3 regions of the Guyparkeria halophila genome follow, and region 2 is predicted to be linked to each of the others. Evidence: predicted binding sites of a transcription regulator. Region 2 holds the regulator's gene; each other region holds the start of a gene.
What was found. Region 2 encodes sigma-54, which starts transcription at its own class of promoters, with help from an activator protein. Its sites were predicted from a motif close to TGGCANGNTNCNTGCTT; they were not measured.
Positions count from the first base shown of each region.

Region 1: the regulator sigma-54 is predicted to act here: its motif matches at 8,276-8,292, upstream of flgF (flagellar basal-body rod protein FlgF).
Region 3: the regulator sigma-54 is predicted to act here: its motif matches at 3,424-3,440, upstream of SR882_RS10985 (pilin).

Region 1 is NZ_CP140153.1:868,816-879,553, forward strand. Features, by position in the region: gene ftsY (signal recognition particle-docking protein FtsY) at 1-421, opposite strand, end outside; gene rsmD (16S rRNA (guanine(966)-N(2))-methyltransferase RsmD) at 576-1,181, shown strand; gene flgN (flagellar export chaperone FlgN) at 1,186-1,683, opposite strand; gene flgM (flagellar biosynthesis anti-sigma factor FlgM) at 1,841-2,158, opposite strand; gene flgA (flagellar basal body P-ring formation chaperone FlgA) at 2,342-3,106, opposite strand; gene SR882_RS04080 (chemotaxis protein) at 3,429-4,388, shown strand; gene SR882_RS04085 (CheR family methyltransferase) at 4,397-5,200, shown strand; gene flgB (flagellar basal body rod protein FlgB) at 5,294-5,707, shown strand; gene flgC (flagellar basal body rod protein FlgC) at 5,760-6,167, shown strand; gene SR882_RS04100 (flagellar hook assembly protein FlgD) at 6,207-6,908, shown strand; gene flgE (flagellar hook protein FlgE) at 6,924-8,174, shown strand; gene flgF (flagellar basal-body rod protein FlgF) at 8,352-9,095, shown strand; gene flgG (flagellar basal-body rod protein FlgG) at 9,117-9,905, shown strand; gene flgH (flagellar basal body L-ring protein FlgH) at 9,931-10,623, shown strand; gene SR882_RS04125 (flagellar basal body P-ring protein FlgI) at 10,635-10,738, shown strand, end outside.
Region 2 is NZ_CP140153.1:1,598,721-1,609,458, forward strand. Features, by position in the region: gene SR882_RS07250 (TolC family protein) at 1-1,244, opposite strand, end outside; gene mlaD (outer membrane lipid asymmetry maintenance protein MlaD) at 1,241-1,699, opposite strand; gene mlaE (lipid asymmetry maintenance ABC transporter permease subunit MlaE) at 1,704-2,492, opposite strand; gene SR882_RS07265 (ABC transporter ATP-binding protein) at 2,489-3,316, opposite strand; gene SR882_RS07270 (hypothetical protein) at 3,313-3,801, opposite strand; gene SR882_RS07275 (formylglycine-generating enzyme family protein) at 3,909-4,769, opposite strand; gene SR882_RS07280 (KpsF/GutQ family sugar-phosphate isomerase) at 4,916-5,902, shown strand; gene SR882_RS07285 (KdsC family phosphatase) at 5,902-6,435, shown strand; gene lptC (LPS export ABC transporter periplasmic protein LptC) at 6,438-7,061, shown strand; gene lptA (lipopolysaccharide transport periplasmic protein LptA) at 7,126-7,692, shown strand; gene lptB (LPS export ABC transporter ATP-binding protein) at 7,700-8,476, shown strand; gene SR882_RS07305 (RNA polymerase factor sigma-54) at 8,701-10,176, shown strand; gene hpf (ribosome hibernation-promoting factor, HPF/YfiA family) at 10,198-10,491, shown strand; gene SR882_RS07315 (PTS sugar transporter subunit IIA) at 10,671-10,738, shown strand, end outside.
Region 3 is NZ_CP140153.1:2,381,673-2,392,410, reverse strand. Features, by position in the region: rRNA gene SR882_RS11000 (23S ribosomal RNA) at 1-2,263, shown strand, start outside; rRNA gene rrf (5S ribosomal RNA) at 2,352-2,467, shown strand; gene SR882_RS10990 (ComEA family DNA-binding protein) at 2,933-3,211, shown strand; gene SR882_RS10985 (pilin) at 3,513-3,950, shown strand; gene SR882_RS10980 (hypothetical protein) at 4,057-5,964, shown strand; gene SR882_RS10975 (glycosyltransferase family 2 protein) at 5,961-6,827, shown strand; gene SR882_RS10970 (glycosyltransferase family 4 protein) at 6,897-7,985, shown strand; gene SR882_RS10965 (lysylphosphatidylglycerol synthase transmembrane domain-containing protein) at 8,015-8,956, opposite strand; gene SR882_RS10960 (ATP-binding protein) at 9,000-10,067, opposite strand; gene mtgA (monofunctional biosynthetic peptidoglycan transglycosylase) at 10,160-10,738, opposite strand, start outside.

The sequences.
Region 1 (10,738 bases), 730 kb from region 2:
CGATCAGGTCGTCGTCGATCTGTTTCTTGCCGAGGAACAGGTCGCCCAGCCCCTCGGTCAGTCCCGACCGGGTTTTGGCCAGTCGACTGAACAGCGAGCCGGATTGTTCGGGCTTGGGCGCTGCTACGGCAGGCGCTTTGTCGGGGGATGGCGACTCGGTGTCGGTTTCCTGACGCCCGGCGTCGTCATCCCGAGCCGGCGTGGCGGTCGGTGCGCCAGCGTCGGCGGACTCGGCCGGTCGGTCGGTTTGGAGGGCCGATGCAGCGGGCGATGGGGCTGGTTGATCGTTTTCGGCTATCGGTTCGGCGGGAGTCGCTGTGTCATCGCCGCCGGAACCGGCCGCGTTGAGGTCCTGCGGGGTGTCGTCGTGGACCTCGGCGGCTTCGTTCTTGCGCTTCTTGCGTCTGAGAAATCCGAACATGAAATCGATGGTACCTGGGTTCGCGGCCGATGGTTGGCAGGGCGCAGCGGTGCCCCGCATGGCGCCGACGGAGTTTATCATGCAGCCATTGCCCAACGGCGGTGTCCGCCTACCGTTGGCTCATTACCCATAGCGATCGGCAAGGAGAGTCTTCATGCCCAGCACACCGAAGGGGCGCGGCCCGGCGCGTGGCGAGCAGGTGCGCATCATCGGCGGGGAGTGGCGCTCGAGGCGCCTGCGCTTCCCGTCGGCGCGTGATCTCCGCCCGACACCTGATCGTGTACGCGAGACCTTGTTCAACTGGCTGGGGCAGGGCCTGCCGGGGTGGCGGGTGCTCGATCTGTTTGCCGGCAGCGGCGTGCTGGGTATGGAAGCGCTTTCACGCGGGGCCGCGTGGGTGGGGTTCGTCGAGCGTTCGACGCGGGTGGCCAGGGCGCTGGAGGAGAATCTGGCTCGCCTGGATGCCTCGCCGGAACGGTCCTCGGTTTGGGCCATGAATGCCCGCCATTGGTTGTCTGCGGTGCCCGAGACGCTGGATGGGCCGATCGATCTGGTCTTTCTCGACCCGCCGTTCCGTCAACCCGATTTGTTGCAAGGCGCGCTGGATGCCCTGGTCGAGGCACCCTGGCTGGCCGAGGATGCGCGGGTGTTTGTCGAGGGGGCGGCGCTCGAGTCCCTCAGGCTTCCGGGTGGGTTTGTCGTGAGCCGCGAGACGCGGGCAGGGGAGAGCCGCTCGGTATTGCTTGAACGGCGGGTTTGAGGCCTCAGGCGTCGCCCAGCGTCCGCCCGCGACTGCCGGCGTTGTGCTCGGTGCCGCCGGCGGTGTAGAGCGAGCCGGCCGGCTCGTCGCGCTGGATCAAGAAGTCGATCCGCTCGCCGAGGAAATGATCGATGCGCCGTAGGGCCATCAGGTTGGTCTCCGAGAGATCACGGAATCGGCGGGCGGTGCTTTTCAGTTCATCCCAGGTAGCTCGCGCGGATGCGTTCTCGCGTTCCAGTGCCGTTTCGGTGTCGGCCTCACCCACGGACGTCAACCAGTCCAGTCGAGCCTGCTCGGCCGCGGCCAGTGCCTGGTTGTGTTCGCGGATCTGCCGGAACACCTCGTCGAACTCGTCGAGCGACGGGGTTTCCTGGCGTCGCAGCAGGGCGGCGAGCGCCTGATGGTCCTCGAGCAGCGCCCGTGCCGGCTCGAGCATGCCGGCCAGCCAGTCGGTGGGCGAGGGGGATTGATCGGCGGGGGCGCTGGTATCGAACTGGGTCATGTTGGTTGCCTGCTTGGCGTTCCTGCTTGATGTTCACGAATGCCGGGTGTCAGCGTGAGCATACGAATTGCTGGCGCCCAATAGAAGCACCCCGGTCGGGTCATCCCGCCGGGGTGTCTTGTGCCGGGCTTTGCCCGCGCCCTGCTCGTCAAGGAGATTACAGCGTCTCGAACTGGCGCAGCTTCTCGGCGATGCGGCCGGAGTCGATCTGGTACTCGCCCTGGCTGATCAGATCCTTGATGAGATCGACCTTGGCCTGATCGAATGGGGCGGACTCGGCCAGCGCCTGGCCCATTTCCTGGAGCTGGGAAGCCCCGCTGGAGAGCGTCACGGCGTCATCCTCCTTGATGCCCGTCGTCGCGCTGCCGGTTGCCTGTTGGCTCTCGCCCTTGGCCTCGGTCCGACTGCGGGACGAGTCCAGCGAGGAGTTCGGGCCCAGATTGCGCGGGCCGAAGCCGTTGATTTCGTTTGCCATGGTGCTTGATCCTTCCTGTCTCGGACAATGTGTCCGCGCCGTGGCACGGGCCCGGCTGGCAGGCGTCTAGGTTAACTCAAAATGTCCCGTCGCCCTTGAACATCGGCCGGTTGCCGTAAAACTTTAGCGCCGACTGAAATACTTTTGGAAACCGGCACGCATCGTCGCTGTTTTGTCACTAGCTTAACGGCCGATCGCCTCGACCGTGCGACTGTCGATGACGACCGCTTCAATTACCTTGCCGGAGCCGGTGTTCTTCACCTTGACCCGCTGGCCCACGCCGGCGCGGCCCTGGACCTCGCCGGTTGAGCCGACCACGAATCCGCCGTGGCCGACCTGGATGGAGACGAGGTCGCCGCGCTCGACCACCGCGTTGATCCCCAGGTTGTGTGCGGTTACCAATTGACCCGACTGTAGGGGTTGAGTCGCCATCATGCCGACAAGTTCCGCCGGATCGGTGTAGTACTGACGGCGGGCGCGGTTGGCATCCACGGTGGCCAGATCGAGATCCTCGAGACCGAGGACGTCACCGGCGGCCAGCGGGCGGGCGGCAACCACCGCGTGCTGACGCCGGGTGAGTTCGACCGGGACGTAGATGCGCCACGGCGAGTTGCCATGACAACTGACCTTCACCGTTTGACGGCCGCGATTGAGGTTGAGTGGGCGGCCCTCGTTAATTTCCAGTGCCTGGTCGCAAACCCCCAGGCGTAATCGGGGGTCGAGGCGCCCGGCTCTGAGCGTGAGGTGATCGTTGCCGCCACCCTGCGCGTCAAGAAATGCCTCCATGGCCTGGCTGACCTGAATCTGGACGGTCTCAGGGGCGTTGCCCGATTCGGCCAGCGCCAAGGCCGGTGCCAACAACCAGCCGGCCAGAACCACTATCGAACGCAGCAAGGCCTTGCCGGTCAGCGTGTCTTTCGGTTTGGCGGTGACGCGGGAATGACTCATGGGGATGTAATCTTGATCTCGGGTTGCTTGCACCGCGTTTTAAAGCACTTACTATGCCATTCCTTGGGGCGGCCGGTCTTCGCGCGGACGATGTGGCGGTGTGAGCGCAACCCTCCGGTGACTGCGCTACCATGCCGGTACGATGTCGTTGCGGGGCCGTTGACCTGGATGAGTCGGGTCAGCGAGGCCGATTCAGCCAAACCGATTCACCCAGGCCGATGAGGTTGGCTGCGAGGCTAAAGATTGCGCCGACCGGGCCGATACGACGTCTGATTAACCAAGACTCCCCGCCACTTTCTGCGTCACCAGGACAGGACTAGCCGTGAAAAGCAACGTGATGTCATCAGTCGATTCCCGTACCCAGCTCGCCGGTCGCAACCGACTGGAGTTGCTGGTGTTCGGCCTGGGCAACGATCAGCGTTTCGGGATCAATGTGTTCAAGGTCCGCGAGGTGATTCGTTGTCCCAAGCTGACTGACGTGCCGCACTCGGACAGCTCGATTCGCGGGATTGCCGACGTGCGTGGGCACACGATCACCGTCATCGATCTGTCGGAGGCGATCGGCAAGGGGCGCATGACGGACGAGCAGGTGCAGAACGCCTTCGTCATCATCACCGAGTACAACCGTGCCGTGCAGGGGTTCCTGGTGCATTCCGTCGATCGGATCGTCAACCTGTCCTGGAAGGAAGTGCTGACCCCGCCGAGTGGGACCAACAATTCCAACTTCCTGACGGCCGTGGCCCGTATCGACAAGCAACTGGTCGAGATCATCGACGTCGAGCAGATCTTCGCGCGCGTTGTTGGTGTGGCCGACACGGTCTCCGATGACGTGATCGGCGAATACGGCGAGATCGCCAAGGGGTCGGATCTGGTGCTGGTGGTCGACGACTCGGTGGTTGCCCGCAAGCAGGTGGAAAGAACGCTCGAGCAGATGCATCTCAAGTCGGTGGTCACCAAGAACGGCCAGGAGGCAATCGACACGCTCCGGCGCTGGAAGGAGAAGCAGCCCGAGCAACTCGAGCGGCTGGCCATGGTGGTCTCGGACATCGAGATGCCGACGATGGATGGTTACACGCTGACTTCTCTTATCCGCCAGGACTCGCAGCTCAAGGGCATCTACGTCATCCTGCATTCCTCCCTTAGTGGCGTGTTCAACGAAAGCATGGTCAAGCAGGTCGGTGCCGATCGCTTTATCCCGAAGTTTCATCCGGATGATCTGGCCCGGGTTGTGGGTGAAGCGCTCCGCCGCCACGAGGTGCACCACGCCGTGGACGAGGCTTGACGAGCGGCATGAAGGCCGAAACCTTTGACCGGTTCTGCGCGTTCCTGGAACAGCACAGCGGTATCCTGCTGAGTCGCGACAAGCAGTACCTGGTGGAAACCCGATTGTCGCGCGTGGCCCGTTCGAAGGGCCACGCCTCGGTGGAGGCGCTGATCGAGACATTGCTGTCGCGTCGCGATCGCTTGCTTGCCCGCGACGTGGTCGATGCCATGACCACCAACGAGACGCTCTGGTTTCGTGACGGTTACCCCTTCGCGGCGCTGGAGAAGAAGTTCTTCCCCGAGGCGGTTGCGGCGAAGAAATCCAGCTACCGGATCTGGTCGGCGGCCTGTTCCACCGGTCAGGAGGCGTTTTCGATCAGCATCATTGCCGAGGAGCAGCGGGTGCCGTTCAATCTCGAGATCGTCGGCACCGACATCTCCGAGGCAGTGGTCGAGAAGGCCCGCCAGGGTGTTTTCGATGATCTTTCCCTGGGGCGTGGGCTATCGCCGGAGCGAAAGCGTCAATATTTCGTCAAGGCCGGTAATGGCTGGAAGGTCGCCCCCCAGATCAGTCGCCGGACGCAGTTCCGCGTCGGTAACCTGCTCGAGTTGCGCCCCGAGTCCCGTCGCTACGACCTGGTCTTCTGCCGCAACGTCCTGATCTACTTCTCGCGCGAGACCAAGGCTAAGATCATCGACCGCATCGCCGACACGCTGGTGCCCGGCGGCTACCTGATCCTCGGCGCATCGGAGTCACTGACCCAGCTCTCCGACCGCTTTACCCCTGAACGATTACCCACCGGTGGCACCGCCTACCGACTCAAGGACTGACACCCCAAAAACGAGTCCCTTCGGCTCGATTCTCAAAACTGGCACGCTTATCGCATAAGCCCTCGGCACTGACATTGTGTCGAGGGTTTTTTCATGTCGATCATCAATGACCGCCTGCTTGGCATCCACGACGATGCCCTGATGCTTCAGGAACGCAGCCTCAAGCTGCGCGCCGAGAACATCGCCAATGCCGACACGCCGGGCTACAAGGCGCGGGTAATGTCGTTCGACCAGGCGATGGAGACGGCGTTGCAGAGCAAGTCCTCCTCGCCGGCCGGGAGTGCCGGGCGCCTGATGACCGAGGACCCGCGCCAGATGGGTGGCGGCGCCTCCTCGTCGATCCGCGAGGGCTTTTCCGTACCGGACGCGCCGGCGCTGGACGGCAATACCGTCGATCTCGACAAGGAGCGGGTGGGCTTCACCCAGGATGCCGTGGGCTATCAGACGACGCTTTCGTTCCTCAACAGTCGCGTTGCCGGCATCAAGAAGGCCCTGAGTGGCCAGTGATGACCGATTTGGCGCCCCGCGACCTACACTTTCCAGTCAAGGCAGGTGAATCATGAGCTTGTACGACGTATTCAATATCTCGTCCTCCGCGATGGCGGCGCAATCGACCCGATTGAACACCACCGCATCGAACCTGGCGAATGCCAACGTGGATGCCTCCTCACCGGAAGAGGCCTACAAGGCAAGACAGCCGGTGTTCCAGACCGTGCTCGAGGCCAATGGCGGTCGTGGCGTGAAGGTCGCCGGGATCACCGAGTCCCAGGCGCAGGCGGCCCCAAAGCACGACCCGGGCAATCCGCTGGCCGACGAGAACGGCTATGTCTATAGCTCGAACGTCAATCCGGTCGAGGAGATGGTCAACATGCTGTCGGCCTCACGGACCTACCAGACCAATGTCCAGGTGATGGACACCACCAAGCAGCTGGCCATGCGCACGCTGCAGCTCGGCCAGGGCCAGTAAGGCTTGATGTGAAGGCCGGGAACCGGCAAGGGGTATGACATGACCAGTTCCGTTAACAGCGACATCTACGCCGACCTCGGGCTTGCTGCCTCGAAGGGGAACAAGGGCGAGAACAAGCAGAACCTGGACCAGACGGACTTCCTGAAACTGCTGACCACGCAGATGCAGAACCAGGATCCGATGAAGCCGATGGACAACACCCAGTTCGTCGCGCAGATGGCCCAGTTCTCCTCGCTCGAGGGCATTACCCAGCTCAACGACACCGTCTCCGGGTTCCAGGAGTCGGTGCAGTCAAACCAGGTAATGCAGGCCTCCTCGCTGGTCGGCAAGGCCGCCATGGTCAAGGGCGATACGGCCCAGATGTATCACATGCAGCAGGCGGATGGCAGCACGGCACCCTCTGGGATCCTGGGCGCGGTCGACGTGCCCGCCGGCGCCTCGAAGATGAGCGTCGAGATCACCAATGCGAGTGGACAGGTGGTCAAGACCATCGACGTGCCGGTCAACGGATCGGATCGACCGTCCTTTTCCTGGGACGGACGGCTGAAGGACGGGCGCATGGCGCCCGAGGGCAACTACAAGGTGAATGCCACGGCGACGGTGGACGGCAAGGGGCAGGCGCCCCAGACCTACGTCGGGGCCGTGATCAGCAGTGTGGGCGTGACCAAGAATGGGCCGGAGCTGAATCTCGACGGTTTGTCGTCGGTCAAGCTGTCGGATATCGTTGAAATCATTAATTAAACCGGAGGACGCAGCATGTCGTTCAATACCTCCATCAGCGGCCTGAACGCCGCGCAGAAAGACCTGAACGTGACGAGCAACAACATTGCCAATGCCAAGTCCACCGGCTTCAAGAAGTCGCGGGCCGAGTTCGGCGATATCTATGCGGTCAGCGCGTTCGGCAACAGCAAGACGGCCGTGGGCCAGGGTGTCATCAACCAGGCGGTCACCCAGCAGTTCTCGCAGGGTAACCTCGAGTTCACCGATAATTCGCTCGACTTGGCGATTTCCGGTCAGGGCTTTTTCGCCTTCCAGCCCTCACTGGATAGTTCCGAATCTGTGTTCAGCCGTGCGGGTGCGCTAGGCGTGAACAAGAACGGTTATCTGGTGAACCAGGCGGGTGAGTTCCTGAAGGCACTTCCGGTTAACGAGAATGGGACATTGCAATCGACCTCATTGGCGACCTCCAGTCCAGTCCAGTTGCCGGTAGCCGCCGGCGCCCCGCAGGCTACCACCGAGGGAAGTTTGTCGCTCAACTTGCCCGCAGGTGCAGCAACCCCGCCGGTGACGACGTTCGACCCTGATGACCCGGACTCTTACAACCAGGCAAACTCGCAGCGGATTTATGATTCCTTGGGTAATCCGCACACGTTGACGAGTTATTTCGTCAAAACAGGCAATCCCAACGAATGGGATGTTTACTACCAGATCGATGATCAGCCGGTGGCTGACATGACCCAGCAGACGGTTACGTTCAATACAGATGGTTCGTTCGACTCGGCCAGTGCCAATCCGGTGACCGTGACCGAGACCGGTGCAAATTTGGGCACTGGGGCTGGGGATCTGAGTATCGACATGACGTTTCGCACCGACTCGACTCAATACAATGGCCCGTTCAATGTTGCCGATCAGTCAGCCGACGGCAACACCACCGGTCAACTGACTGGCATCTCGGTCGGCACCGACGGCCTGATTCGTGCGAGCTACACCAACGGCGAGTCCATCCCGCTTGGCAAGGTCGCCCTGGTCGACTTTCGTAACCCCCAAGGCCTGAAACAGGTGGGCGACAACCAGTGGATTGAATCCATCGACTCGGGTGGGCCGCTGGCGGGTGAAGCCGGTACCGGTACTTTTGGTGCCATTCAGGGTGGGGCATTGGAGACGTCCAACGTCGACCTCACTTCCGAGTTGGTCAGCCTGATCACCGCACAGCGGAACTTCCAGGCCAACTCGCGGGCGATCGAGGCCAACAAGACCCTGAGCGACACCATTATCGGCATCCGCTGATCCCCTCCAGCGAATGACCGATCCATGAGGCGGCCTGCGGGCCGCCTTTTTCGTGCCCGCAAGCGCCTAAATCGGCGCGTCTTTCGTTGAATATTTCCTCTTGGCACACCTCCTGCATTACCCAGGGTAACGGGGCATTTTCCCCGGTTGTGATTCGTGAATCGTGGAGGTGTTGTGATGGATCGTCTGGCTTATATCGCCATGAGCGGTGCCTCGCAGACATTACGGGCCCAGGCCACCAACGCCAATAATTTGGCGAACGTGAACACCCAGGGCTTCAAGGCCGATATCGACGCCTTTGCCGCCCTGCCGGTCTACGGCCCGGGGCAGGCCTCGCGGGCCTATACCGAGGCGCAGGGCAAGGGCGCGGACTTCTCCGCTGGCCCCTTGATGACCACCGGTCGGGATCTGGATGTCGCTATCAAGGGTGACGGGTTTCTTGCCGTCGAGGCGCCGGACGGGCGGGTGGCGTACACCCGCCGCGGGGACCTGCACCTGACCGCCAACGGCCAGTTGCAGACCGGGCAGGGTGATCCGGTGATGGGCAACGAGGGCCCGATCGCGATCCCACCGGCCGAGAAGATCGACATCCATGCCGACGGCAGCATCAGCATCATCCCGGTAGGGGGTGACGCCAACGCGCCGGCGATGGTCGATCGCATCCGGCTGGTCAACCCGGCGCAGGCCGATCTGACCAAGGGCGGGGATGGACGCTTTTCCCTGCGCCCAGGCGTTGAAGAACCCCAGGCCGATGCCGCGGTTCAGGTAGCCAGCGGCGTGCTCGAGGGCAGCAACGTCAACGCCGTCGAGGCCATGGTCAACATGATCGAGTACGGCCGCATGTTCGAGACACAAAGCCGCATGATTCGCACGGCAGACGAGAACGGCGAAGCCGCCGACCGCCTGATGCGCCTCGGTTAATTCAGTTAGGGGAGACACACCATGACCACACCCGCACTCTGGACAGCAAAAACCGGCCTGGACGCGCAGCAGACGCGCATGTCGGTGATTTCCAACAACCTCGCCAACGTCAATACCACCGGTTTCAAGCGTGACCGGGCGGTGTTCGAGGATCTGATCTACCAGAACTACCGGCAGGTCGGCGCGGCGAACAACCAGCAGGACGAGGTGCCGACGGGCCTCAACGTCGGCACCGGTGTCCGCGTGGTGGCCACGGAGAAGCAGCACACCCAAGGCAATCTTCAGCAGACCGATAACGCCCTGGACATGGCCGTCAACGGCCGCGGTTTCTTCCAGGTGCTCCAGCCGGACGGCAACATCGCCTACACCCGTGACGGCGATTTCTCGCTCAACAGCGACGGCCAGTTGGTCACGGCTAATGGTCAGCCGGTACAGCCGGCGATCAACGTTCCACAAGGGGCGCAATCGATCACGATCGGTTCGGACGGTACGGTCAGCGCGCAGTTGGCCGGCCAGGCCCAGCCGGTCCAGCTGGGCAACATCCAGCTGGCGGACTTCGTCAACCCGGCGGGCCTGCAGCCGATCGGCAACAACCTGTTCGTCGAGTCTGGCGCCAGTGGGGCGCCCCAGCTGGACACCCCAGGCCTCAACGGCCTGGGCGCGATCCAGCAGGGCGCGCTGGAGAGCTCGAACGTCAACGTGGTCGAGGAGCTGGTCAGCATGATCGAAACGCAGCGTTCGTACGAGATGAATTCCAAGGCCATCTCGACGACCGACGGCATGCTCCAGTACCTCAACCAGAACGTCTGATGACGCCGATCCACGGAGGCCTGTCATGAAATCGTCAATCCAGTCGCTTTTCCGGGCACCGGTCTGGCTCGGGGTGTTGCTGCTGGCCGGTTGCGCCAGTCAGCCGCCGATCAAGCCCGACCCGCAATTCGAGCCCTCGTTGCCGCCGGAGACATCCGAGCACAACCCGGTGCAGAGCAACGGAGCGATCTTCCAGACGGGGCAGGTGGACAACCTGTTCGCCGACTCGCGGCCGTATCGCGTTGGCGACATCTTGACGGTGATCCTCGAGGAGCGCATGCAGGCCTCCAAGAGCGCGCAGACCTCCACCGGCAAGAGCCAGGAAACGGCGATTACCCCGCCAAACGTCCTGGGGTTGACCGGCCCGGCGATCGAGCGGCTCAACGCGCAGATCAGCGGCGAGCGTGACTTCGCCGGCGACGGCGAGAGCAGCCAGCAAAATACGCTCAACGGTCAGATCACCGTGACTGTCGCCCGCGTGCTCTCCAACGGCAATCTCGTGATCCGCGGCCAGAAGTGGATCGGCATCAATCAGGGCAGCGAGTTCATCAAGCTGGCCGGGATGGTCCGCCCGCAGGACATCGCCGCCGACAACACCATTATGTCGACCCGCGTGGCCAACGCGCAGATTGCCTACGGTGGCGAAGGCGTGATCAACGAATCGAACAACATGGGCTGGCTGGCGCGCTTCTTCAACAGCCCGGTCTTCCCCTTCTGATGGTGGGTCGCATGCATATCACTACACACATTCGAGCCTTTCTCGCCGGCCTGTTGCCACTGATGCTCGCCGCTGCGGCCGCCGCCTATGCCCCGCAGGCGGGGGCCGAGCGCAT
Region 2 (10,738 bases):
ATCCACTTGCGGCTGTTGTCCTTGGCCGCCTCCAGCGCCTGGATCTGTCGATCCAGACCATGCGACTGGTGATAGGCCTCGGCCACCTGAAACGGGATGCCCTGGCGGGCCAGCTGCGCCTTGGCGACCACACCCTGGAGCTGGGCCTCGGCATCACTGACATTCGCCCGCATCACACCGGGATTGAAATCCCACTGCAGCCCGACCACCGGCGCGGCATACGCCTGGTTGAGAGGCTGGTTGATGTAGGGGTTGTTGAGTCGATCGCGCCCCGGCGTATACGTCGCCCCGGCAACCACGCCGGCGTACAGGTTCGGGTAGCGTTCGCTCTTGCGCGCCTCCACGTAATGGCGCATTGCCGCCTGACCGTTCTCGGCCATGGCCATTTCCGGGCGCTGCGCCAGGGCCCGATCGGCCAGCTCGCCGAGTTCGCCATCGGGCAAGGTGATCGGCTCGATATGCGTATCCGCCACCTCGATGCTCGAATCGATCGGCACGCCGATAATGGTCTTGAGCCCATCGATCGCGATGGCCTCGACGCTGCCGGCCTCGGCCAGGTAGCGATCCAGCTGGGCCGCCCCGCTCTCGAGCGCGTACAGCTGGCTCATCGGCACCTCGCCGGCCTCGGCGTCCTTGCGCATGTCCTCACGAGTGCGATCGACCTGGCGCTTGACCCCTTCGAGCATCTGGCGCGTGTCGCGCGCGGCCAGAAAGCCCCAGTAGGCGCGACGCACCGTGAGCCAGGTCTCGCCCCGCGCCAAGGCCACCTCGGAGGCTTTCACGTCGCGGTTCAGGCGGGCCGCATCGCCGTAGTTCTCCAGCTTGCCGAAGGTGTAGAGCGGCTGGATGATCGAGGCGGTCAACCCAGAGGTGACGGTCAAGCCCTCGTCGAGCTCGTTGCCATCGTCGCGTAAGGTGCAGGACTCACCTGCGGGGCAGGAATTGGTGCCATTGGTGAAGATGCCGTCCTCGGCCTTCGGCGCCAGCCCCGCGTAAAGGTTGGCCGAGACGCGCGGCCCGCCCTCGCCTTTCACCCGTTCGATCAACGCCTGGGCCCGCGCGACGTTGGCGCGCTGCTCGTCGATGCGCGGGTCGGCATGCAGGGCCATCTCGGTGGCCTGCTCCAGGGTAATCGGCTCGTTCGGGGCCATCTCGGCCCGGACCGTGCCGCTTGCCAGGGCGACCAGGGCCGCCATCAGGACCAGCGCCCCGCCACGCTCTATGATTCCGTCTCGATTCTTCATTCTTTTGCCTTGTCGAACAGGAATTTGGAAACCACGCTTTCGAGGATGATCGCCGACTGGGTCATCGTGATCCGGTCGCCATCCTCGAGCGACTCAAGCGCACCACCGGGCGAAATCTCGACGTATTGCGCCCCGAGCAACCCGGCAGTGTAGATGTTGGCGAAGGAATCGGTTGGCAGATTGTCGTACTTGTCGTCGATCACCATGCGCACCTCCGCCTGGAACGTCTCGGGATGGATCTCGATCGAGTCCACTCGGCCGATGGTCAAGCCGGCCAGCTTGACCGGCGATTGCACCGACAGCCCGCCGACGTTGTCGAACCGCGCGGTGACTTCATAGCCGGCTACACGACTGGCGCCGAAGTTGCTCCATTGCAGCGCCATCACCATCAGCGCGGCGATCCCGGCGAGCACGAACAGCCCCACCACCAGCTCGACTCCGCGTTGCACATTCATTCCATCACGCCCCAAACATGAAAGCCGTCATTACAAAATCCAGTCCCAGCACGGCAAGCGAGCTCAGGACCACGGTCTGTGTCGTCGCGCGAGCCATGCCGCTGGCGGTAGGCTCGGCCCGGTAACCCTCGTAGACGGCGATCAGGGCGATCACGGCACCGAAGGCCAGCGACTTGATCGCGCCGCCGCCGACATCGTCCCAGGCCTCCATCTGCTCGCGGATCTGGCCCCAGTATGAGGCCTGGTCGACCCCCAGCACCACGACCCCGATCAGGTAGCCCCCGACGATGCCGACCAGCGAAAACATCGCCGCCAGCAGGGGCACCGCGATCATCGCCCCCCAGAAACGCGGGCCGATCACCCGCCGCAGCGGATCGACCGCCATCATCTCCAGCGCAGCGAGCTGCTCGGTGGTCTTCATCAGCGCGATCTCGGCGGTAATCGCCGAACCGGCCCGTCCGGCGAACAGCAGCGCGGCCACCACCGGCCCCAGTTCGCGTACCAGCGAAAGGGCCACCATCACCCCGAGCGACTCGCTGGCATTGAAATTCGACAGGATGTTGTAGCCCTGCAGCCCCAGCACCAGGCCGACAAACCCACCGGCGACCAGGATGATCACCAAAGAGAGCACGCCGGCGGCGTATATCTGCTGGAGGATATCCCGCGGGCGCGACCAGGTCGGGATCAGCACCCAGGCCAACTCGATCGCAAACAGCGCCATCGATCCGGCGTGCTGGGCCCCGTCGAGCACCAGCCGGCCCAGGCGGGCGATCGCGTTCAGCACGGCATTCATTGCCCGCCCCCCAGACCGAGGTCGGCAGACAGCGGGGCCTCGTCCTCGGCCGCATTGAGCGGACCGTCGGCCGCCCCGTCGAGAAACTGTGCCAGGGCCGGCTCCTGCTCGCGCTGCGCGCGCACCTCATCCGGCGTGCCCTGCCCGATGACCCGGCCACCGGCGATCACGATCACCCGGTCGGCGATACTCATCGCCTCCTTCACGTCATGGGTCACGACGATGCTGGTCAGGCCCAGGGCATCGTTGAGCCGCCGGATCAACCGCAGCAGCACGCCCATGCTGACCGGATCCTGGCCGGCGAATGGCTCGTCATAGAGCATGATTTCCGGATCGAGGGCCATGGCGCGGGCCAGCGCGGCACGGCGGGCCATGCCGCCGGAAAGCGCCGCCGGGTACTTGTCCCGGGCGGAGCGCAGCCCGACCGCCTCGAGCTTGAACAGCACGATGCGGCGAATCAGCGCCTCGTCCAAACGGGAATGGGCGCGCAGCGGAAAGGCGACGTTCTCGCCCACCGTCAGGTCGGTGAACAGGGCCCCGTTCTGAAACAGCACGCCCATGCGCCGCCTCAGGGCGTACAACGCCTTGCGGCGGGCACGCGCCACCTCGATGCCGTCGACCATCACCCGACCACTCGCCGGGCGTACCTGTCCGCCGATCAACCGCAGCAGCGTCGTCTTGCCGGTACCCGAGGGCCCCAGGACCACGGTGACCTCGCCGCGGCCGAAACGCATGTCGACGCCGTCGAAGATCACCTGGTCGCCCCGGGAGAAATGCACGCCGTCGAGCTCGATCATGTCGGTCGTGTTACGAGGATCGTTCACCGTCCCATCAACTCCGTCAGGGTGCGCAACCGATCGACGGTGGCCACGGAGGGCGGCTCGCCGTCGACGAACAACGCGGCCTCGGCCGGCGCCTGATCCAGGAAGGCCGACAGCCAGCCATGCAGATCGGCCGGGTTGTTACTGGCCGGCACCAGCCCCACCACCGCCGCCGCACTGACGGCACCGGGGCGCCAGACCGGCGTTTCGTCCGTCAACCGCACCACGACGTGGCGGTCGGCATCGGCCAGCGCCTGCCACGCCGGCGACCAGGCCGACGCTTCGACCACCACAAAAACATCCGTGGGGGCTTCTTCCAGCTCCGCGAGCACGGTCTCGACGTCCGGGTCGTCTCCGGCCACCCACAAGGCGTCCTGTTCGTTGAGCAGGAAGGCCACACGCCAGTCGGCCGGCATCTCGGGATCGAAAAAGCTCGATTCGAGTGCCGGCGAACGCCGGTAGCGCAGACCTAGATGTATCGCCTTCATGGCTGGTGGCCACCTCGGAACGTCAATTGGCCGCCCCTGAACGGGGCAAATCGGACCTTCAGGATCGCTATCGGATCGCTAAATGCGCCGCGCATGATACACGTCGCTCAGGCCCCGATCTCGCGCACCAGGCGAAAACCGAGGTTCAGGTCGAATTCGTCCTGATGACGGCGCGCCCGCGATCCGCTTCGGCATGCCCCCGGGGGATCGAACCACGACCCACCCCGCACCGCGCGCAGATAACGGTATTTCTGGTCGATGCCTTGATAGGCGCGATCACCCGGACGCGGCCCGCCGGCATAGGCATCGCGCCAGTGGTCCTGGGTGAATTCCTGCAGGTTGCCGTGCACCTCGAACAACCCCCAGGCATTGGGCGGCAGACTGCCCACGGGCACGGGCTTGCCCACCCCGCAGAGAAACAACCCGCGGGTGCAGTGCAACCCGCCGGCGCAATTGACCTCCTGGCGGCGAATCCGGTCACCGAAGCAGAACATCGTGTCGGTGCCCGCACGGGCGGCGTACTCCCACTCGGCTTCCGTGGGGAGGCGATAGAGGTGACCGGTGATCTCGCTCAACCATCGCGCGTAGGCCTCGGCATCGCGCGCCGAGACGTTGTACATGGGGAATTCCGGGTGATTCCAGCTGTAGGGGCGTGGCCGACGGTGCCCGCTCGCCGCGAGGAAGGCGAAATACTCGCGGCGGCGGATCGCCCCACGGGTCATGGCGAAAGCGCGCTCGAAATGCACCTCGTGGCGCGGCTGCTCGACGGGCCGGGCACCATGTTCAGTGGCCCGGCTGCCCATCCAGCACCCACCCGGTGGAATCACGGCCACCTCGGGCGCCGGCTCGCCGCCGGCATCGCCGTCCCGGAAGACCACCTCCAGATGATGGCGCCGTGCCGCGTCGCGTTGTCGCTCGATCACCGCATCGGCAGGATCGACCTGAATGGCAGTAGCTCCCGGCTGCATTCGCTCACCTCCAGGACAGGAACAAGGGATCGACCGACGCCGGAACCGCAGGAATCGCCAAGGCAGCGTCTGCCACGGGCGGCCCGCGCGCGTCGGACTGATATACTCCGAAACCCGAAAATCTTAGCACGCCAACCGGACACGCCATGGAGCACAACGCCCTGCATCCCGACAACCTGCTGCGCATGGCCCGCGAGGTGGTCGACATCGAGCGCCAAGCCATCGACGCGCTGCCCGCACGCCTCGACCAGACCTTCGTGGATGCCTGCCGCCTGATGCTTGATTGTGACGGTCGCGTGATCGTCACCGGCATGGGCAAGTCCGGGCATATCGGTGGCAAGATCGCCGCCACCCTGGCAAGCACCGGCACCCCGGCCTTCTTCGTCCACCCGGGCGAGGCGAGCCACGGCGACCTGGGCATGATTACCGAGCGCGACGTGGTCATCGCCCTGTCGAACTCCGGCGAAACCGGCGAGATGCTGGCCATCCTGCCGGTGATCAAGCGCCTCGGTGTCGGCCTGATCGCCATGACCGGCCGCGCACAGTCAACGCTCGCCCTGTCGGCCGACGTGCATCTGGACGTCGGCGTCGACCGCGAGGCCTGCCCGCTCAACCTCGCGCCAACCGCCAGCACCACCGCCACGCTCGTCATGGGCGATGCCCTCGCCGTTGCCCTGCTCGACGCCCGCGGCTTTCAGCCCGAGGACTTCGCACTCTCCCACCCGGGTGGTTCGCTGGGCCGGCGCCTGCTGCTGCACGTGCGTGATGTCATGCACACCGGCGAGCAGCTGCCACGCGTGGGGCCCCGCCAGAGCGTCAAGCAGGCCCTGCTGGTGATGTCCTCGGGTGGACTCGGCATGGCGGCGATTGTCGACGAGGACGATCGCCTGCTGGGGCTATTCACCGACGGCGACCTGCGCCGCCTGCTCGATCGCAGCGATTTCGATCTCGACTGCCCGATCGAGCGCGCCATGACCCCTGACCCGCGCACCTGCCCGGCCAATGTGCTCGCCGCCGAGGCGATGGCGATGATGGAGCGTGACAAGATCAACGGGCTGTTGGTCGTCGACGAGCAACACCACCTGGTCGGCGCCCTGAACATGCACGACCTGCTGCGGGCGGGGGTCGCGTGATGGCCAACCGCGACACGACATGGATCGAACGGGCGCGACAGGTCCGGCTGCTGGTGCTCGACGTCGACGGCGTGATGACCGACGGGCGCCTGCACCTGACCGAGGATGGCGAGGAACACAAGATCTTCCACAGCCGGGACGGCCATGGCATCAAGCTGATCCAGGAGCTGGGCGTGGATGTCGCGATCATCACCGGGCGCTCATCGCCGGCGGTCAGCCGACGGGCCAAGTCACTGGGCATCCAGCATGTGGTACTCGGCGCGACCGACAAGGGCCAGGCGATCGAGGAACTGGCCCAATTGCTCGAGATCGGCCTCGACGAGATCGCCGCGATGGGGGACGACGTGCTCGACCTGCCGATGCTCAACCGCGCCGGACTATCGGCCACGGTCAGCGATGCCCCCATGGTGATCCGAAGCCGAGTCGACTGGATCAGTCCGGTCCCCGGTGGCTGCGGCGCGGTGCGGGCGTTGATCGACACGCTGATCGACGCGCGCGACCAGTGGGGTGACGTACTGGCGCGGTACCGTTAGGCATGCGCTGGCGGCTCTCGTCCCGGGCCAACCGCGGCCTGCTCGCCATCGCGGGGCTGGGCCTGCTCGGCTGGCTGACCTGGCAGAACCTTGCCGACGAACTGATCCCGCCGACGGGTACCGCCGGTGGCTATGCCCAGCGGCTCGACAACGCCACCAGCTGGCAATACGACGAGGCGGGCCAACTCGCCTATCGGCTTGACAGCTCGCAGGCCATTCAACTCGACCAGGCGGCGACCGGCGACCGCTACGAGCTCGATTCCCCGCGAGCCACCCTGCTGGATGCCGACCCAGCCGCACCGCCTTGGACTTTGCGTGCCGAACACGGCACGGTGACCGATCGAGGCGAGACGGTGGAACTGACGGGATCGGTTCACGCCCAGCGCGTACCGTACCGGGAACGCGGGCAACTGGAGCTGACCACCGAACAACTCTGGCTCTACCCGGCACAGCGCCAGGCACGCACCGAGGTTCCCGCTCGACTCAGCGAAACCGCCCCGGACGGCACGCCGCGCTGGCACAGTAACGCCGAGCGGATCGCCCTCGACTGGGGCAACGAGGTCCTGACCCAGACCGGGCAGGTCCAAGACGAAATCCAACCCGGCACGACGGGTAACACCGACTAACCCACCCGCCCCGGCACGGCAGGAATGCCGCCCGGCGCCGGCGAGAAGGCAGGAAGACCACACCATGCATATTCCGACGCGTTTCATCCGCGCAAGCCGCCCCCACGCCCCCCGACTCGCGACCCCGCTCACGATACTGGGCCTGTCACTGATGATCGGCCTCGGCGCCCAGCCCGTCCTCGCCGCCCAGGCCGACCGGGCGCAGCCGGTCAAGGTGCAGGCGGACAAGAAGGTGACCAAGTACCAGGAAGGCACCAGCGTCTACACCGGTGACGTGGTAATCGACCAGGGCAGTCTGCATGCCACCGGCAATCGCGCGACGCTCTATCTAGAAGATGGCGAGCTGATTCGGGCCGTGCTCGAGGGCCGCCCCGCCACCTTCCGCGAACGCGATGACGAAGGCAACTGGGTCGAGGGCGAAGCACGCGAGGCCGACTACCGCACCGCCGAGGGCTCGGTCGTTCTGACCGGCGAGGCGTGGCTCAAGCGCACGGGTGACGAGATTCGCTCCGATCGCATCACCTACGATCTCGGCACCGAGGTGGTCGAAGCCGGCGAGGAAGGCGGCAACGCCCGTGTCGAGATGACCCTGCAGCCGCGCAACACGAAAGACGCCAACAGTGGGGACTGAGGCAACCATGACCGAGGCGACCGCCCACTCGCGCCCTGAGGCTACCCCAAAGCGGGCTCCGGCCCTGCTCGAGGTCCACAGCCTGTCGAAGAGTTACGGCGCTCGCCCGGTGGTGCGCGATGTGTCGTTGAGCGTCGAGGCAGGCGAGATCGTGGGCCTGCTCGGTCCCAACGGGGCCGGCAAGACGACCAGCTTCTACATGATCGTCGGCCTGGTCGGCGTCGATCAGGGCGCGGTCCATCTCGATGGCCGCGACATCACGCACACGCCGATCGACCGGCGCGCCCACCTCGGGCTGGGTTACCTGCCGCAGGAACCCTCGGTATTTCGCAAGCTGACCGTGCGCGAGAACATCCTCGCCATTCTCGAGCTGCGCCGCGATCTCGACCGCGCCACCCGCCGACGCGCGCTCGACGAGCTGCTCGAAGAACTCCACATCACGCACATCGCCGACTCCAAGGGCCAATCCCTGTCCGGGGGCGAGCGTCGTCGCGTGGAGATCGCCCGGGCGCTCGCCGCCAACCCCCGCGCCATGCTGCTCGACGAACCGTTCGCCGGCATCGACCCCATCTCGGTGATCGATATCCAGCGCATCATCGAGCACCTGCGGGATCGCGGGATCGGTGTCCTGATCACCGACCACAACGTGCGCGAAACCCTCGGCGTGTGCAAACGGGCCTACATCGTCTCCGACGGCACGATCCTGGCGCACGGCACGGCCGAGCAATTGCTGGCGAACCAATCGGTGCGCGACGTCTACCTCGGCCACGATTTCACCCTGTAATCACCCCGAGACGAACCGGGACGAAGCGATTTCGTGGGCGGCACTCCGGGCGAAATCGCTGGCACAGTGCGCCTCCGATCGGCTAAACTCGATCTTATGCAAATTGCGTGCGCACACCCCTCTCATTGCCTGTTGCCGGGCTCGGCAATCCCCATGGCAGCCATTCCCCTCGCTCGCCACCAGCTCGGCGTTTTTGCAACCGCGGGAGGCCCGACATGGCCGGCATGAAGGCAGGACTCGAGCTTCGCCTGGGCCAGTCGCTGGCGATGACGCCGCAGCTGCAGCAGTCGATTCGGTTGCTGCAGCTCTCCACCCTGGAACTGAGCCTCGAGATCCAGCAGGCACTCGACAGCAACCCGCTGCTCGAGGTCGCCGAGGAGGAGCACCCGGAAGAAGACACCGCCGAGCCGGACACCGCCGAGGAGCAGGACCCTGGCGCGCAGGCGGGCGAGGAACTGCTCGAGGACCGCAAGGACAAGTCGGCGGACGACGACCTGGTCGTGGACTCATCCTGGGAGGACTACTACGAGTCAGACGGCAGCACCTCCCTGAGTGCCAACACGCCCGGCGATGACTACGACCCCTTCGCGACCCAGTCGACCGGGGAGGACAATCTGCGCGATCACCTCCTGAGCCAGATCCATCTGGCCACGCTGTCGGAGACTGATCGCCGCATCGCCACGGCACTGATCGAATCGATCGAACCGTCCGGCTATCTCGAGGAATCACTCGAGGAGCTCGTCGCCCTGCTCGATAAGGAACTGCCGGGCATCGATGTCGAGGAAGTCGAGGCCACGCTTCACTACATCCAGCGTCTCGACCCGGTAGGCGTCGGTGCCCGCTCGCTGGCCGAGTGCCTGGTCATCCAGATCGACCAGCGCCACGGCGACGACCCGGCCGCCGCCGATGCCCGCGCCGTGCTGGAGGGCGACTGGCTCGAGGCAATCGCACGACGTGAACTGCCGCAGGTCACCAAGGGCCTGGGCATCAGCCGCGAACGCCTCGAGGCGGCGCTGAGACTGATCCAGATGCTCGATCCCCGCCCGGGGCTGGCCATCGGCGACACGGCAGCCGACTACATCAAGCCGGACGTGGTCGTGACCCATCGCGAGGATGGCTGGCATGTCGACCTCAACCCGGAAATCGCGCCCCGACTGCGAGTAAACCAGACCTACGCCGGACTGATCGACCGCTCCAGCCGGGGCAAGGATGCCACCTACATCCGCAACCACCTGCAGGAGGCGCGCTGGTTCATCAAGAGCCTCAGGAGCCGCAACGAATCGCTGCTGAACGTGGCCCGCGAGATCGTGCGTCGGCAGATCGAGTTCTTCGAACAGGGCGAGATCGCCATGAAACCCCTGGTCCTGCGCGAGATCGCCGAGACACTCGAGCTGCACGAGTCCACGGTCAGCCGGGTGACCACCAACAAGTACATGCTCACCCCCCGGGGCGTGTTCGAGTTCAAGTATTTCTTCTCCAGCCACGTCGGCACCAGCGACGGCGGCGAATGCTCCGCCACGGCCATCCGGGCACGCATCAAGAAGCTGGTCGAAGAAGAAAATCCCAAGAAGCCCTTGAGCGACGCCAAGATTGCGACCATGCTTGGAGACGAGGGGATCGACGTCGCGCGACGGACGATCGCCAAATACCGCGAGGCGATGGGGATCGCCTCATCAACCGACCGCAAGCGACTGATATAACGCACTTATAAGGAGCGGCACATGCAGATAGACATCACCGGTCATCACGTCGACGTTACCGAGGCCCTCAAGGCCCACGTCCACGAGAAGTTCACTCGTCTTGAGCGTCACTTCGACAAACTGGTGGATATCCACGTCATTCTGACCGTGGAGCGCAAGGAAGCGCAGAAGGCCGAGGCCAACCTGCACGTCAGCGGTCAGGACATGCACGCCGAGGCGGTCACCGACGATATGTACGCCTCCATCGATGCCATGATCAACAAGCTCGACCGGCAGATCGTCAAGCACAAGGAAAAGCTGACCAGCCACCGCTGAGCCGCCCCCGCCGGCGTGATCGCCGGCGGATGACGAGAGAAGCGCACGAATTGCTCCCGTCACCATGTCGGAATCGGTGTTGCACAGCCGGCGCAACACGCTATGATGCGCGCCGATTCAACCATTCCCGCCCCGACCCGTGAGTGATCCTCGCGGCCAGTCGACCGACAGGGTGCTTAATGAATACTGCCGAGCTGTTTCCGATCCATCACATCCGGATCGACGAGCTGTACCAGAGCCGCAAGCG
Region 3 (10,738 bases), 780 kb from region 2:
AAAGCGAGTCTGAACAGGGCGTTCAGTCGCGGTTAGTAGACCCGAAACCGGCGCGATCTACCCATGGCCAGGGTGAAGGTCAGGTAATACTGACTGGAGGCCCGAACTCACTAATGTTGAAAAATTAGGAGATGAGCTGTGGGTCGGAGTGAAAGGCTAATCAAGCCCGGAGATAGCTGGTTCTCCTCGAAAGCTATTTAGGTAGCGCCTCATGTCTCACTCTCGGGGGTAGAGCACTGTTATGGCTAGGGGGTCATCCCGACTTACCAAACCATGGCAAACTCCGAATACCGAGAAGTGCAATCATGGGAGACACACAGTGGGTGCTAACGTCCATTGTGGAGAGGGAAACAACCCAGACCGCCAGCTAAGGCCCCCAAATGTGTGCTAAGTGGGAAACGATGTGGGAAGGCAGAGACAGCCAGGAGGTTGGCTTAGAAGCAGCCATCCTTTAAAGAAAGCGTAATAGCTCACTGGTCAAGTCGGCCTGCGCGGAAGATTTACCGGGGCTCAAGCACACTGCCGAAGCTGCGGATGCCGTAAGGCATGGTAGAGGAGCGTTCCGTAGGCCGTTGAAGGTGGACTGTGAGGTCTGCTGGAGGTATCGGAAGTGCGAATGCTGACATGAGTAACGATAATACGAGTGAAAACCTCGTACGCCGAAAGTCCAAGGTTTCCTGCGCAACGCCAATCGGCGCAGGGTGAGTCGGCCCCTAAGGCGAGGCTGAGAAGCGTAGTCGATGGGAAGCAGGTTAATATTCCTGCACCGACCGTTATTGCGATGGGGGGACGGAGAAGGCTAGGCCAGCCGGCAGTTGGTGTCCGGTTTAAGCCTGTAGGTGGATCTCTTAGGCAAATCCGGGAGATCAACACCGAGAGGTGACGACGAGTTCCCAAGGGAACGAAGTGGTTGATGCCATGCTTCCAGGAAAAGCCTCTAAGCTTCAGATAACGGTTGACCGTACCCTAAACCAACACAGGTGGACTGGATGAGAATTCCAAGGCGTTGAGAGAACTCGGGTGAAGGAACTAGGCAAAATAGCACCGTAACTTCGGGAGAAGGTGCGCCCCCGTTAGGTGATCGGACTTGCTCCGTAAGCCGAAGGGGGTTGCAGTGACCAGGCCGCTGCGACTGTTTATCAAAAACACAGCACTCTGCAAACTCGAAAGAGGACGTATAGGGTGTGACGCCTGCCCGGTGCCGGAAGGTTAATTGATGGGGTTATCTTCGGAGAAGCCCTTGATCGAAGCCCCGGTAAACGGCGGCCGTAACTATAACGGTCCTAAGGTAGCGAAATTCCTTGTCGGGTAAGTTCCGACCTGCACGAATGGCGTAACGATGGCGGCGCTGTCTCCACCCGAGACTCAGTGAAATTGAAATCGCTGTGAAGATGCAGTGTACCCGCGGCAAGACGGAAAGACCCCGTGAACCTTTACTACAGCTTTGCACTGAATACTGAACCTACTTGTGTAGGATAGGTGGGAGGCTTCGAAACCAGGACGCCAGTTCTGGTGGAGCCAACCTTGAAATACCACCCTGGTATGTTTGGTGTTCTAACCCAGGTCCGTTATCCGGATCGGGAACCGTGCATGGTGGGTAGTTTGACTGGGGCGGTCTCCTCCGAAAGCGTAACAGAGGAGCACGAAGGTTGGCTAAGCACGGTCGGAAATCGTGCGGTTAGTGCAAGAGCATAAGCCAGCTTGACTGTGAGACAGACACGTCGAACAGGGTCGAAAGACGGTTCTAGTGATCCGGTGGTTCTGTATGGAAGGGCCATCGCTCAACGGATAAAAGGTACTCCGGGGATAACAGGCTGATACTGCCCAAGAGTCCATATCGACGGCAGTGTTTGGCACCTCGATGTCGGCTCATCACATCCTGGGGCTGAAGCAGGTCCCAAGGGTATGGCTGTTCGCCATTTAAAGTGGTACGCGAGCTGGGTTCAGAACGTCGTGAGACAGTTCGGTCCCTATCTGCCGTGGGCGTTGGAGATTTGAGGGAATCTGTCCTTAGTACGAGAGGACCGGGATGGACGAACCTCTGGTGTTCCGGTTGTCACGCCAGTGGCACTGCCGGGTAGCTAAGTTCGGATTGGATAACCGCTGAAAGCATCTAAGCGGGAAGCCAACCCCAAGATGAGATCTCCCCGGGACTTCGAGTCCCCTGTAGGGCCGTGGAAGACCACCACGTTGATAGGCGGGATGTGGAAGTGCAGTAATGCATGCAGCTAACCCGTACTAATTACCCGTGCGGCTTGACCATATAACGCCAAAGCGACACACACGGATACCCCGTACAACCGCATTCACTTTACTGCCGATCAGCCAACGGCTGGTCGGTTACCCCTTTGCCTGGCGTCCATAGAGCGGTGGAACCACCTGTTCCCATCCCGAACACAGCAGTGAAACGCCGCATCGCCGATGATAGTGTGGGGCTTCCCCATGTGAAAGTAGGTCAACGCCAGGCTCCCCATTTTGAGGCCCCCGTAACCGTCAGGTTGCGGGGGCTTCTTCGTGCTGGGGAAGCCCTTTCGGGCTCTCGGCCGCAGCCCTTCGGCTGCGGCGTTCACGTCGGCTGCGGCTGTCCACCGGACAGCCGGTCCTCGTTCACCCCCATGTGAAAGTCGGTCAACGCCAGGCTCCCCATTTGAAAACCCCCGTCACGGCACTCGCCGGACGGGGGTTTCTCGTTGCATGCGCCGATCCCGTCGTGTGGTGTCGTAGGTTGGGCTTCAGCCCAACAGTCCGGCCGAGAAGCCGGACTGACATGCCAAACACATTCCCCGCTCTGTTCATCCATGTTCAAACCGTGTTGTAGGCGTATTCCTACACTCGAAACCGTCAAGTCCTACAGCATATTCGGAATATGCTTATATTCACCAGGGAACTCACCGCGTAAGGTACAACCATCCTAAGTGTACAAGGAGGTAGGATGATGAAAGGACTCACCCATTCCGTACGCGCGGCCGCCATCGGCGCCGCGTTGTTGTTCACCGCGCCGGCGTTCGCCGCCGAACCCCTGAATATCAACCAGGCATCGGCAGCAGAGCTCGAGACCCTCAAGGGCATCGGTCCGGTCTACGCCGAGCGCATTGTCGAGTACCGCTCGGAGCAGGGACGCTTCGAATCGGTCGATCAGCTTGCCGACGTGCAGGGCATTGGTGAAAAGACCGTCGCGGCCATCGAGAGCGAGGTCGCGATCGGCAAGTAAGACGCTTCACACGGATGTGAGGTGAGAGCCTCGGCTAATGCCGGGGCTTTTTTGGTTCCACGGAACTTCGGTTCCAGTTACCGCGTATTGTGGAGATCAGTGTCAATTCATGACATGGAGCAGATCTCGCGCGGTCGATATTTAACGGCAAATTGTCCGTTGATGCCAGCCCGTATCGGGCGCAGCGGTCCTGGGGGGGGGGGCGAAAATGCTGGCACGAGGCGTGCTTCATGTAAGATGCGTAACGGGCCAGGAGGCCTGGTTGATCAACCCTCCAAAGGAGACATCCAAGATGATGAATATGAAGAAGCAAGCTCAGAAGGGTTTCACCCTGATCGAGCTGATGATCGTTGTCGCGATCATCGGTATCCTCGCGGCGATTGCGATCCCGGCATATCAGGATTACACCATCCGCGCTCAAGTCTCCGAGGGCATGAGCCTAGCATCTGGTGTTAGAACTGCGATGTCTGAGTCGTTCCAGACAACTGGAGACTGGCCGACAGACAACAGCGCGGCAGGTGTTTCTCCTTCGAACGAGATTGTAGGCGAGTATGTTTCGGGTGTAGCGGTCTCGACCGATGGCACTAATGGTCTAATCACCGCAACCTTCGGTTCTGGCGCAAATGGAGAAATTACTGGCAGTAATCTTACTCTGACTGGTACTGACGAGGGTGGGAGCATCTCTTGGGAGTGCGGTGGCTCGGTTGCGACTAAGTACCTTCCGTCTAGCTGCCGATAAGGGCGAGTAACTCACGGACAAAGCTCGGACCTATTCGGTCCGGGCTTTTTTTTGACCTTTCGTGGGGCACTCCTTTCAATTCCGCCGACTGGTGTGCTTAAAGTTGATGATGGATCGTACGAAAATTTTATTCCTCGCGGGGGTCATGGCTGCCTCCCTTACTATTGTGTGGGCGGCGTACCGTCTGGCACTCACAGGATCTTTCCATTTTGACGACTTCCATAATCTAGCCCCGCTCAGGTTTGTGGCAGACGGGCTAAGTTTGTTTGGGTTCGTGACCGGTGGAACGGCCGGGCCGCTCGGGCGCCCTATGACGCTCGCAACCTTTTTTCCACAGCATTACGCGTGGCCGGTAGATCCTAGCGTATTCCTTTACTGGAACGTGTTGATCCATATTCTTAACGGTCTTTTGGTCACTTGGTTTGTGCTGCTTTCGGAGCGAATGCGTGAACAGCCTGAATCTAGGGCTGTGATGGTGGCGGCGGTTGCCGGTGTTCTCTGGGTTTCTTTGCCTATTCTTGCCAGTAGTTCGTTGATGGTCGTGCAGCGTATGACCACGTTGTCTGCGCTTTTTTTATTTTTGGGGTTGATAGGTTACTTAAAGGCTCGCGCTCATATCGAGACACGCCCTTATCCTGCCTTGGTTGGGATGACTCTGTCTTTGCTCGTCTTTGGTGCGCTTTCCGTTTTGAGCAAGGAAAACGGCGCGTTGCTGTTTGTGTTCGTCTTTTTGCTTGAAATGCTCCTTTTTACTGGCCCCACTCGGTTGAGTCGGAGGCTGTGGCTAAGTTGGAAGATTTTATTTTTCGGCTTGCCTTCTGTGGTCCTTATGTATCTGGTGGTTTCCTCGTTGTGGTATCCAGAGAGCGTGGTGAAGACTAGAGGGTTTGACGGGTGGGAGCGCCTACTCACACAGCAGGTAGTGTTATGGGAATATGTTAAGTGCGCTCTTTTGCCAACGCCAGGCTGTTTTTCGCCCTTTCATGACGATTACACGCTAGTGAGTCCGGTGTTTTGGGGCCCCGCGCTCGCTGCCTGGATGCTTGTGGCTGTGGCTGCAATTTGGCTTAGGCGTTTGTTTCCGGTAATCGCCTTAGGTGTTCTTTGGTTTTTAGTCGGCCATGCGCTGGAATCATCCACGATCTCTCTCGAGATGTATTTTGAACACCGGAACTATGTGCCAGCCGTTGGGTTAACCTACGCCATCGCGGCAGCTATTTTCTTGGTGGGTAAAAAACACCCAAGGCTGGCTGTGTTTGGAGGCTTGTCATATTACTTATCTATTTTGATGATTCTTCTTAGCACCACATCGCTGTGGGGGCGTCCCGCACTTGCCGCAGAGATTTGGCATATAGAAAGGCCGGAATCTGTGCGATCATCTCAATATTTGGCCGGAAGGCTTCAAGAGCAAGGTTATTATGTGGCTGCTGCAAAGATCATTAAAGAAGTGGCTCGCGATAATCCCGCCCATCTCGGTTTAAGGTTGCAGGATGTGTACGCAACATGCCTGATCAGCCCAAAGAAGAGTAGGCCCGGTTTGTGGAGAGAGATGTATAAAGACGCGAAAGATGCGAGCTTCAACCATGGCGTGTACGAAACGCTTTCGTTCATGGACAGAAATGAGATCTATGACAAGTGCTCTGCTGTGTCGAGGGATGATCTATTCGACATGGCTCGCTCTCTCTTGTTGAACCCTCAGTTCGGGCAGCGACCTGTGACCCGACATAATCTGCATATCTTCTTGGCGGAAGAAGGGGTTGCCGCGCGCGATCTCGGTCTCACCATGAGTCATCTTGAAGAGGCATTTGATGCCTATCCAAATATAAATACTGTCTATTTTGTTGTTGATATCCTGATTAGTGCCGGTTTGTACTCAGAGGCATTTCAATTTATTGAAGAGGCCGAGGAAGCTCCGCCTCATGGTTTTCTTTCAAGGATCAAGTGGTCTAGCGCATTGAAAAAAGTAGAGCAGAAACTAAGGGCTACGCGCGCTCAACAAGGTGCCGAGACATGAGGAAGGATTCTCCGGCACTGTCGGTCGTGCTTCCCGCCAAAAACGAGGCCGGCGCCGTCGGCGCCACGGTTGAGGGCATCCGGTCGCGATTGGCGGATGCCGAGGTGCTGGTCATCGATGATGGCTCGGAAGACGATACGGCTTCGATGGCGAAGGCGTTTGGTGCCGCCGTCATCAGTCACCCGTACAGCATGGGCAACGGCGCGGCCATCAAGACAGGGGCGCGGCATGCGACCGGTGAGGTGATCGTCTTCATGGATGCTGACGGCCAACACGACCCGGCCGACATTCCCCGCCTGCTTGAAAGGCTGGGCCGGGGCTTCGACATGGTCGTTGGGGCGCGCAGCAATGACTCCCAGGCGAGTGTCGGCCGCGGGCTGGCCAACCGTTTCTACAACCGGTTGGCCTCCTGGATGGTCGGGCAGCGCGTGCAGGATCTCACCTCGGGCTTTCGGGCCGTCAAGGCCGACAAGTTCCGGGAATTCCTGCACCTGCTGCCCAACGGCTTCTCTTATCCCACCACCACGACCATGGCCTTCTTCCGCGCGGGCTACCCGGTGGCCTACGAACCGATCGTCGCGGGAAAGCGCATCGGCAAGAGCCACATCCGTCTCGTGCGCGACGGCATCCGTTTTCTGCTGATCATCTTCAAGATCGGCACGCTCTACTCGCCCCTGAAACTCTTCTTGCCGATTGCCTTCGCACATTTCCTGCTGGGCTTGGGCTACTACGGGTACACCTTCACCGTGGATCACCGACTTTCGAGTATCACGGTGTTTCTGTGGTCCGCCTCTGTAACCATCTTTCTGATAGGGCTCGTGTCCGAGCAGATAACGCAGTTGATGTATAAGAGGGAGCGCTAACCTATCTGTAACGATGAGCGCCCATCTTTGCTTCTGATTACGCGGAACCTGCCACCCTTGGTGGGGGGCATGGAAACCCTCACATGGCACATGGTGGATGAGCTCAAGCATGCATATCGTGTAACCGTAATAGGGCCGACAGGGGCTTCATCTGAAGCGCCTGAGGGGATCGATGTTGTGGAGGCGCCACCTGCACCACTCCCTTGGTTTCTTCTCCGCGCGTTCGTCCTTTCAATATGGACTTCATTGAAGTTGCGCCCAGCCTCTGTGATCGCGGCTAACGGCCTCACTGCTCCCTCGGCCTGGATTTGTTCAAAACTGGTCTCAGCGCGGTCAGCGGTTTACCTGCACGGGCTCGATATTAAGACCAAGAATCCTGTCTATCGCGCAATCTGGTTACCCTTCATACGGCGATGTGATGTAGTCATTGCGAACAGTCGCTTTATTGCGGATGTTGCAACGCGTAGCGGCGTGAACCCTTCGCGGATTCGTGTGCTTAATCCAGGCGTCTCTTTGCCTGAACCTGACGAACATGCGCCAGTGGAATCTAGGTTCCGGGCTGCGTATCAACTGGGTAGCCACCCTCTCATGCTCTATGTGGGCAGGTTTACGAAAGGAAAGGGCCTGCTGCCTTTTGTCGAAAACGTCCTTCCCGCCGTAATCAAAGAGATGCCGAATGCCAAGCTCGTGGTGATTGGGGGCGCCGCGACCAAGGGGCTTGGGGGCGCGACAAACTACGCGGAGCAAGTGGAAGAAGCCGTCGCAAGAAACCACCTGGTAGATAACGTTGTCTTCTGCGGAGAAAAGAAATACCGTGACCCGGACATCAGTGCGGCATATTTTTCCGCGAACGTGCTGGTGTTTGCTGCGCAGAACGATGACGAGGTTGAGATTGAGGGGTTTGGCATGGTCCCGCTCGAGGCCGCCGCGCATGGCCTCCCTACTGTGGGGTTTGGTGTTGGCGGTTTGCTGGATTCCGTAGCCCCCGGCTCTTGTGGTTTGCTTGTTGAACCGGGGGATTACATGGAGTTCACTCTCCGGGTGCTGGAGGCGCTGCGCATGAAGGATTCGGTTTTAACCCAAAGCTGTGTCCAGTTTGCGCAGCAGCGCTCATGGAAGCAGTTCGGTATAGGCTTGCGCTCTATCCTCACCAAATAGCGTGAGTCACCTATGGAGAGGTCAGGATGTCATCTTGACCCTCTGTCTGCGAAGTAATTCATCAAGCCTCTCGTGCTGACGGTGACAGCGCCGTGCGCCGTATTCAAAGCTACGCTGACTAGACGGTCGATTATTGCGGCGGCCAGCAATATGTCGGCTGTGCCGAACGAATTCCCAATCGCGCCAATAGTTAACTCTCGTATTCCTACGCCGCCGGGAGTTAACGGTACTAGGGTGGCGAAGTCGCCGATCACTAGTGCTGTAACTATTTGGGAGGATGGAATGGAAGCATCCAGTGTCAGCGCAATTAAGCCGAAACGGGCGACTCTCGTGAGAATGAATACAAGCTGAAGTGTTGCGAGAGTTGCCAGTTTTATCGCTACGTTTTCTCCCGTGCCAAGAGGGGCGTTGTGGCGGTTTATGAAAGGGATGTAGTTGCGTGTCAGCTTTGGATAGTAATGCCATATGGAAAGTAATAATATAGGCGCTAGCGCGGCGCCTGAACCAAGGGCTATTGCTGTGGCGCGCCATGCCTCGATCGCCCCAAAGGTGGCTAGTGCAGTCAGCAAAGCGCCAAGGACAAAAATCATACTCAGGGTTTCCGTCAATGCCGCCGCCGCGAAATTCCGGTACGGGATTCCGAACTCTTCCTTGGCTCGTGCGCCTTGAGCCAAAACGCCAGCTCCGGACATGCCTAGGTTGAACAGGCCTTTTGTGCCAATTAGGTCGAGCGCCCCGAAGGAGCTTATTCTGTTTTGGCTGATTGATAGACTGGTTTTTAACGCATACGCCTGCGCGATCCGCATTAGGACGAAGGACGCGACAATTAGTGCGAGTGTGGTAGCCGTGGCTTCTTTTGTGGCGGCTAGTAGCTTGTCGATTTCTATGATTCTGAACGCGACGTAGAGAGTGGCCGCGAAGGCCGACCAGCCGACCAATGACTTCCAACGTAGCAGGCGTGACGTGTTCATATGGTAAGTTCGGGAAGTGTGCGGCCGTGGGGTCAAGAGGACCTTACTCATCCATCAGTATTTTTTTTAGCTCGGCTTCGAAATAGCTGGGCTGCCCTTTTATCAGAATATTCCGCGATTGGTCGACTAGCTGTCCGATTACTCGTAGTTCTGCCTGTTCGGCGTCGGGGATGTTGTTCTGGTTGTGGAGAAAATCATGGGCATTGATTAATGGGTTGTCGTAATATGTAAATTCAACGCGATTTGATGAGGATAGTTGGGCTGTCGCGGAATTTTTTTCTATTAATTCGGTCCTTTGGTTGGCTGACCGTTTTAAAAAAACAATGTCTGAGCAGGGGCTGGGAGATGCGATGGCGTTTCTTCCTACGAAATGCTCGATGGTGTGCCTTTTCTCGGGCCCAAAGTTTTCGTAGAAAGGTATTATTGTTCGCGCGAGTTGTGTCGTTTTGGCCAAGAGCCCTGGTGTTGAGTTTGTTGGTATGTTCAGGGCGGTATGGGGGCAGGGGAAAAGCTGCCTGCCATCAGTTGCGACTAGATCATCCCCGTATAATTTCGCACCCAGGTTCTGGGCGAACTTTAGAGCAGTGGTCGTTTTGCCAGTATTCGATAGCCCAACAAGCAAGATTGTTCGGCCCTTAAAAGTGAGAGCTGCCGCATGGAGGAGTGCGTAGCCACGTTCAAGCAGCGCGATGTTGACCAAGTCTCTCGCAAGCCAACCCAAGGACGAGACATTCCCGACAGTGAGATTGGCGAGACGTTTGTACGCGGAGTTAACGGCAATAGTAGGGGGCGCGCCCTCTTTCTTGAGGAACTCGGCGTCTAGGCTGAATAGGCGCCCGAAAGGGGTTCGTATGTGGGTCGATAGGCCATCGGCCTTATATTCTTTCCCGGAGGGAGTCGGGTTGGTGTTCTTGTCTTGTTGAACTACTGCGACCTGAATCGGCGCGAATGGCTGGTCGAGTGTCGAGTTGGGACGTTCCTCTAGTTTGGTGCATAGAGGAAATCCGGTCAGTTTCTTGAAGGAGCTATGGATCGATAGAACCCCTGGTATCAAAGTTTTTTGATAGGGCAAGTCGGAGTGCGATCCCGCTGGGTTGTTGTCCTTCGTCACCGTCTGCTCCGTTTGTTTTTAAGGGAGGTGGATCAAGCTTACACGAGCTGTTGGGTTGGCAAAGGCGGAGCCGCTTATGGCTTAGTCTTCGTTCAAAGGGGAGGTGTCCGTGAATACTCCATCCGGCCGAGCACCGCCTTGGTTCTCACTTGCAGCCCGCGCGCGCTGCGGTTGTCCTGGTAGAAGCGCGGATTGGGCAGCATGGCGGCGAGTTGGGCGGCTTCACGCTTGCCTAACTGGCCTGCGGACTTGCCGTGGTAGTGGCGGGCGGCGGCCTCGATGCCGTACAGGAGGTTGCCCCATTCGGCGTAGTTCAGGTAGAGCTCGAGGATGCGGCGCTTGCCCAGCGTGGCTTCCAGCATCAGGGCGATGATCGCTTCCTGGCCCTTGCGCCAAAGGGACTGGTCGGCGGAGAGGAACAGGTTCTTGGCCAGTTGCTGGGTGATGGTCGAGCCGCCGGCGACGATTTCGCCGGCTTCGAGGTTGCGTTCCATCGCGTGGCGCAGGCCCACGACGTCGATGCCCCAATGGTCCATGAAGCGGTCGTCCTCGGAGGCGACCACGGCGCGGCGGGCGGCCGGGCTGATGGATTCATACGGGACGTAGATCTGTTGGGCGGTGATGTCGGGGCGAATGCCCTGGAGCATCTCCAGGCGCTCGCGCATGAAGGC